Regions from separate parts of the Paenibacillus agaridevorans genome, predicted to be linked through region 2. Evidence: riboswitches for the same ligand, from Rfam matches in the RefSeq annotation. Region 2 holds a riboswitch; the other holds the start of a gene.

Region 1 (3,416 bases), 2.7 Mb from region 2:
TCCGGGTACGTCACCATCCGCAGGGCATAGTAGTTCTGCGTACCGTCGCCATTGTCGGAGATATTGAATGCGATACCGTTCCACCGGGATTCGGTGTTGCGCAACGTTGCCTCGACGGCAAACGACTTCCCCAGCTCCAGATCGGTCTGGGCAATCACCATCTCGTTCGGACCGCTATCCGACTGAAGCGCGTTTCCTTGAATTGACCAGTCGCCGCGCAACTCGGTCCAGCCATTGCCTACAACGCTACTATTAGCCCGGTCGAAACCGTCCAGCCAGTTGGGCGCTACGGCGGGCTCGGTCGAAGATGTGAGGCGGATGTCTTGAACCTGCAATTTTCCTGACTCCGAATAGAAACCCGCGTATCCGCCTATGAGATGCTTGTTAAGAGGTGTCGCCACCGAGCGGGTAATGAATTCGTTCTGACCGTCAAGTATCGCGAGGTTCACCACACCGTAAGCAAACGACGAGACTCGAAATTTATAGTCCTTGCCCGTCACGACAGGGATTGCTCCCGTCGCAATCAGGCTCTCGTTGTTCACCGTGGAGCGCGTAACTCGGAGCAGCTGCCAGACTCCTGGACGTTGATTGGGGTACGTCACCATCCGCAGGGCATAGTAGTTCTGCGTACCGTCTCCGTTGTCGGCGATATTGAATGCAATACCGTTCCACCGGGATTCCGTGTTGCGCAACGTTGCCTCGATGGTGAACGTTCTCCCCAGTTCCTGACCGGTCTGGGCAATCACCATCTCGTTCGGACCATTATCCGACTGAAGCGCGTTTCCCTTAAGTGACCAATCGCCGCGCAATTCGGTCCAGCCATTGCCTACATCGTTACTATCCGCCCGGTTAAAAGGATCTGTCCAGTTCCATTCATCCACTGGAGCAGCGCTAGCGATTCGCACCATCCCTGCAGGGATGATCGAGGCAGTAAGAAACGTAAGAACGAACAATAAACGCAGAAGCTTAACTGGGAAATACGTTGTTTGGAAATTAACCATGACATTCACCTCGGATCTGATTTTTTCAATCTGTTACCCCTCATTTTGAGAATCACTCCCCCTTCTTCCCTCCTCTCATCCTTATGTTGACAATCCGCCAAATTCAGCAAAAAGGCCGTAAAGCCGCTTCCATAAGTGAAGCGCTTTCAATTGGCGGAGTCCAGCAATCCCCTTCATTATCAGGGAGGCTGCCTTTGGTTGCCTATGAGCAATACATCCAATCCGATTGATCTTTTCTCCAAGCGGGTAGCTGGCTAGGCGCACACTGCAAAAAAAGAGACCCGCTTCGCGAGTCTCCTTCTTCTTATGAACCTATATATTAGTACTGTTTGGTTTTCGTATACTTGGTTGCGTCCTTTGCAAATACGGTCGCTTTGTTGCTTTGCTTAATGCCTGCGTCCACTGTCGTATCCACGATGACCCACTTGCCGTTAAGATAAACCTCGTTCCATGCGTGGTAGACGTCTACATAATCGGAATCGCCCATGACCAGCTTGGTCGGAATATCAAGGCTTCTCAGCATTGCCGCGTATGTCGAAGCGTATCCGTAGCAGATCGCCTTCTTCGAAGCAAGCGTCTTGTCGATGCTCGGCAGGTAGTCGGAAGTGACGGTGTCCGCCAGAACCTTGTCATACGCGATATTTGCGATGATGTAGTTGTATACGGCTTTCGCTTTTTCTTCATCCGTCGTTTTGCCCTTGGCCAGCTCCTTCGCTTTCGCAATGGCTTGGCTGGTGCTTGTCCAGCTTACATTTTGAACGGAATTAAGGTACACGACCTTCTCATCCTTGAGGTTCAGCTTAACCGCTTGTTGCTTAACCGCTTTATACGAGGTGCCCGAGATGTTCTCCAGAAGCATGATCTTGTAATCGCCATTTCCCAGTTGCAGCGGGAGAGTCTCCGTTACGCGGCCTGTAGCCAGACTATACGTATAGTTTTCTTTGCCCTTCGCGATCATGACTTTCATCTTGACCTTCGGCTTTACGTCATAGGTTACCTTGACAATGCCTTGTGCCAATGCCGACGTGTCCAGCCAAGCGGCACCTGCATCATCGGCCGATACAGCTTGTACCGATGTAAACAGCACGAATACCGATACAACCATCATAATGAATTTACGCATAACAAAAAACTCCCTTCGGTGGCCAGGCTGCCATCTGTTTAGAAGGCCCTATAGCTTTGCGTCCCTGCCTTTCGACAGGTTTGCCATTATCGTGTGAAGCTTTAGAGGTAGTCTCGGAGCTGAAAACCGAACTTTTTGAACACTCCGCGAAACGTCCGCGGCGTATGATTGGCTGATGATGTTCAATAAAGACCTATTGCCGTGCGATAAAGTCCTATAAACAACAAAAAAGCCCAATCATTCGGTAGCTGGCTGTCATCAATCCATGGATTGGAAGACCCTATAGCTTTGCGTCCCTGGCTTTCGCCAAGTTTGCCGTTATCGTGTCTCGCTTTTATAGTTCCATGTTACCACAATTTTCTAGAGTTGCAACCCTTTTTTCTGACAAATGGACACTTGGTTCGATGCTGGCCTTCAACGCTCGTCAAACCGATTGAACAACATTGTCGCCTGAGAGAACACAAGCTTCTCGCAAAACTAGAAAATAGTAGTTTTAGCCCATATGAATAAGCACATTTTCCTAGTAAATAGGTAAAAAGTTTGATATTATTAGGAGAGTATGTAAGCGAGGTGATGGATATGTCCGGATATATAATGTTCACCGAATTAACGACACCGCTCAAGCTAATCGGTATTAGAATTTTTCGCGACGAGAACGGCCATTACTGGTACAAAGTCAGGAAGAACAGCCGCAAGCGGATCTTTTCTAAATTCTGATCAATCCCAGTTCTTATACATGCCCTGTCAGACGCAGAATCGATCGGCTCCGCAGCAGTACCGAACGGTTACATAGTCCAGACACAGCAAGAGAGGCTCCCGGGCTGCAAGCCCGGGAGCCTCTTCTCTTTTGTATCCTATAGCATGGATTCCGCAATCTTGCGGCCTGCCTCTAGCTCTTCTTCAAACTTGATTCGATATTCGGCAAGGATAGCTGTGCTGTGGCCGCCCGCCGTCAACGCCGCCGAGGTGTCGGCAATGATGGTCTCGAAGTTGGCCGTACAAGTTGCTACCGCCGCTTGAATATCCGCTTTTAGCTTCTGTTTGCCCGCTTCGCTTGTATCGGTATAGCTCAGCACGATTCCCGTCAACGTAGATTCGCAGCTCGAACGCAAAGCGTACAGCTTGGTTTCCGCACCCGAGGTAATCTGCGCATACGTCTGGTTCGCCGGCGCTCCTCCGCCAGGCGCCCCCCCTCCGCCGCCGTTGCCCGCTCCGGGAGCGCCGCCGCCCGTGCCGGAATTGCCTTCTCCGGGTTTCCCGCCATTGTTCGATTCCCCATGCTCCGCCTGGTA
Region 2 (3,416 bases):
AATTCTTTGGAGCTCGAAAAACTGCCTGCCGGGAGATATTTTTGGAAGGTAACAGTTACAGACAGCAAAGGAAACACGCAATCCGCTTTTGATTATGTGCTTGACAGCGATGGAGAGTACTACTTTGGCACAAAAGAGTTTGAGGTGGAATGACATGCAGTTTCGCGGTCGTAAGCTTAGGACGGAGAAAAAATATTATTTGCATCTGCACGATTACCTGGCTCTGCAGAGGAAGTTGGCGGCGATTCTTGTCCTGGATGCCCATTCGGTCGATTTTGACGGTTACAATATACGCAGCCTGTATTTCGATGATCCGCGCCGTTCGGCTCTGGAAGAGAAAAATGACGGAGTTTTCAAAAGGGATAAATACCGCATCAGAATTTACAATGGCGGCGATAAAACGATTAATTTGGAGCGCAAAAGCAAGTTTGGAGAATTTGTGTGCAAAGAATCGGCTCCTATTACAAGAGAGGAGTATGAGTCTATTCTCGAGGGAGAGTTCGCTTTTCTGATTGAGCGGAAAGAGAGCTTGCTGCGTGAGTTTTATGTTGCGCTGAATACGTATGGTTTTCGTCCGACAGTCATTGTGGACTATTGGCGCGAGGCTTATGTTCATGAATTGGGCAATGTTCGCATTACATTCGACAAGAAGATGTCCGCAGGAATCAACACAGTGGATTTGTTTCACCCTCAATTAGTTATTGAGGAGGTTATTCCGCCAGAACTCACCATTATGGAAGTCAAATTTGACTCGTTTCTGCCGGAGCATATTCGCCAAATTTTACAGCCTGAGAACAATGTGCGTTCTTCCATATCCAAGTACGTGCTTTGTCGGGAGAAATCAATACAACATTTCAAAGAATAGTGCACATCTGGAGGAGAGTCAATGGGGTTTCAGGATGTTATCAAACAAAGCGTATTAAAGCTTGAGGCGTTTAGAACCATATCTTATTTGGATATGGTGCTTGGGCTGGCTTTCTCATTTTTAATTGGCATGTTTATTTATTGGATTTATCGCAAATCATTCCGCGGCGTTGTGTACAGCTATAACTACAATGTTTCGTTCGTGCTGATGACGATGATTACTACGCTAGTTATTATGACAATCAGCACCAATATCGTATTGTCGCTGGGCATGGTCGGCGCGCTCAGTATTGTTCGTTTCAGAACGGCGGTTAAAGACCCGCTCGATATTGTGTTTATGTTCTGGGCGCTTTCTGCGGGTATTGCCTGCGGCGCCAAAGTGTATCCGCTGGCGGTTGGCGGTTCCCTAATTATTGGTCTGGTGTTGCTCTACATGTCGAAACGTAAGGTCAGAGAGCAAGTCTTCCTGCTGATCATTCGCCATACGGAAGACGCCGCCAATGAACTGAGGGGAGAACTGGCCAAGCTGAAAACAAAGCTGAAATCAAAGACGGTTCGCAAAGGATTTACGGAGTTGACAGTGGAAATTTCGCTCCGCGACGACAATACATCGTTTGTTCAAAAAATTAGCGAGATCACCGGGGTCAATGATGTTTCGTTAGTCAATTACACCGGAGATTACGCGCAATAAGTATTGCTTGCATTGCCATTTGATTTGTGAATAATAGAAGATAAAAGGCAAACCTGCCGAAAGGCAGCGACGCAAAACTACAGGACCTTAGGGCCAAGTGCCGATGGTAGCCAGTTGCCGAGCGAAAAGAGGATATAAAAGCAAAAGTTAATTTTGTTTTTATTACTTTTTTTTAAACACAGTTCGGTGTCTATCCGGCTGTGTTTTTGTTTTTTTCGCAGACTCCAAGACAAGGAAGTGATTTGGCCATGAACCTACAAAGCGGACATGAAAAAATGCTGCTGCGCGTGAAGGTTGTTTTTGCAACATTAATGATAGCCATGATTACCTTGTCCAATGTCTCGCCAATCGCCTATTCAAACGATCATTATCCGGGGAAAGTTTATTATGTAAGCGCGAATGGCGCTGATACCAACCCGGGAACGATTGAAGCGCCTTGGCGTACGATTCAGAAGGCAGCCGATACGCTGATGGCGGGAGAAACCGTATTGGTAAGAGGCGGCGTATATGAAGAGTTTGTTACAATCAGAAACTCGGGTTCGGCTGCAGCCGGTTACATTACCTTTCAGGCTTATCCGGGAGAACAGGCTGTGATTGAAGGGAAAAACCTGTCGATTGCAAGCGGCAAAAGCTCCCTAATGGGGATCAGGTCAGCCAGTTATATTGTGGTGCAAGGTTTCGAGATTCGCGGACTGGCGACTGCAAGCTCTTCCGAGTATCCGGCCGGCGTGAAAATTCAGGGCGGCGGCTCGAATATTCATATTTTGAATAATAATATCCATCATATTGAGAACCGGGCGACGAGAGGGAATGCACATGGATTGCTTGTATATGGCGATTCGGCAAATCCAATTTCAGATATTAAAATAAGCGGCAATGAAGTGCATCATCTTATTAACGGCTCGAGCGAATCCTTAACTCTGGTCGGCAATGTGAAGGACTTCAGCGTCGATCATAATATTATTCACGATAATAACAATATTGGCATTGATATCGCCGGCTTCTATAATACATGCTCCAGTCCTTGTCAAGATCAGGCCCGCAATGGCGTTGTGGCGTATAATCTCGTTTATAATATCGATACCTATACCAATCCTGCCTACGGCTCGGGCAGCCGGAGCGCGGCCGGTATTTATGTCGATGGCGGTACTAATGTTGTTATCGAGAACAATGAGGTGTTCAACAGCAATTTTGGCGTGGAATTGGCAAGTGAACAGTTGGGCCGGGCAACAAGCAACATTGTATTAAGGAACAATTATTTGCATCACAATCAAGGCGCAGGACTAATAATGGGCGGCTCGGGCACAGACAATGGCGGAGCAGCCAATAATCTGATTGTTAACAACACGCTTTATATGAACGATGCGTTGCATCAAGGTTATGGCGAAATAACGCTTCAGCACCATAATAACCAGAATATATTTGCGAATAATATTCTCTACACATTTCCGAAAATGCCGTTTATCCGAAAATCCGGGACTACTGGCGGCGGCAATGTCATCGACCACAATTTGTATTACCGCACGGACGGGGTAGATTCTACAAGCTGGCGTTATGACGGAGTATCGCATAAATCCTGGAACGCCTTCAAACAAACAACGGGATTTGATCAAAACTCGATTTTTGCCGATCCGCTGTTTATCGATATCGAAGCCGGCAACCTTCGTCTGGCGGAGCAATCGCCGGCGATTAACACAGGAACGCTTCAGCACAGCGGCAGCATCACACATGATTATTACAATCAGCCAAGGATAGCGGGCAGCAGTATTGATATGGGGGCTGCGGAATTTGATGCGCCGGTTGCTCCTGAAGAACCTGCAGAACCTGTTGGAACAAGCGCGCCGCAACCTACGGTTCCGCC

What was found. Region 2 has a riboswitch for cyclic di-GMP ahead of KJW29_RS18160 (right-handed parallel beta-helix repeat-containing protein). Riboswitches for the same ligand answer to the same signal wherever they lie in the genome.
Region 1: linked by a shared signal. The riboswitch ahead of KJW29_RS28520 (transglutaminase-like domain-containing protein) and the one ahead of KJW29_RS18160 (right-handed parallel beta-helix repeat-containing protein) in region 2 are both predicted to bind cyclic di-GMP.

Annotation. Positions count from the first base shown of each region.
Region 1 is NZ_CP075889.1:7,086,804-7,090,219, reverse strand. It holds gene KJW29_RS28525 (BNR repeat-containing protein) at 1-1,001, opposite strand, end outside; gene KJW29_RS28520 (transglutaminase-like domain-containing protein) at 1,321-2,124, opposite strand; cyclic di-GMP riboswitch class I at 2,139-2,219, opposite strand; cyclic di-GMP riboswitch class I at 2,365-2,451, opposite strand; gene KJW29_RS28515 (stalk domain-containing protein) at 2,979-3,416, opposite strand, start outside.
Region 2 is NZ_CP075889.1:4,388,629-4,392,044, reverse strand. It holds gene pelG (exopolysaccharide Pel transporter PelG) at 1-153, shown strand, start outside; gene KJW29_RS18170 (polyphosphate polymerase domain-containing protein) at 155-865, shown strand; gene KJW29_RS18165 (DUF4956 domain-containing protein) at 887-1,555, shown strand; cyclic di-GMP riboswitch class I at 1,592-1,677, shown strand; gene KJW29_RS18160 (right-handed parallel beta-helix repeat-containing protein) at 1,804-3,416, shown strand, end outside.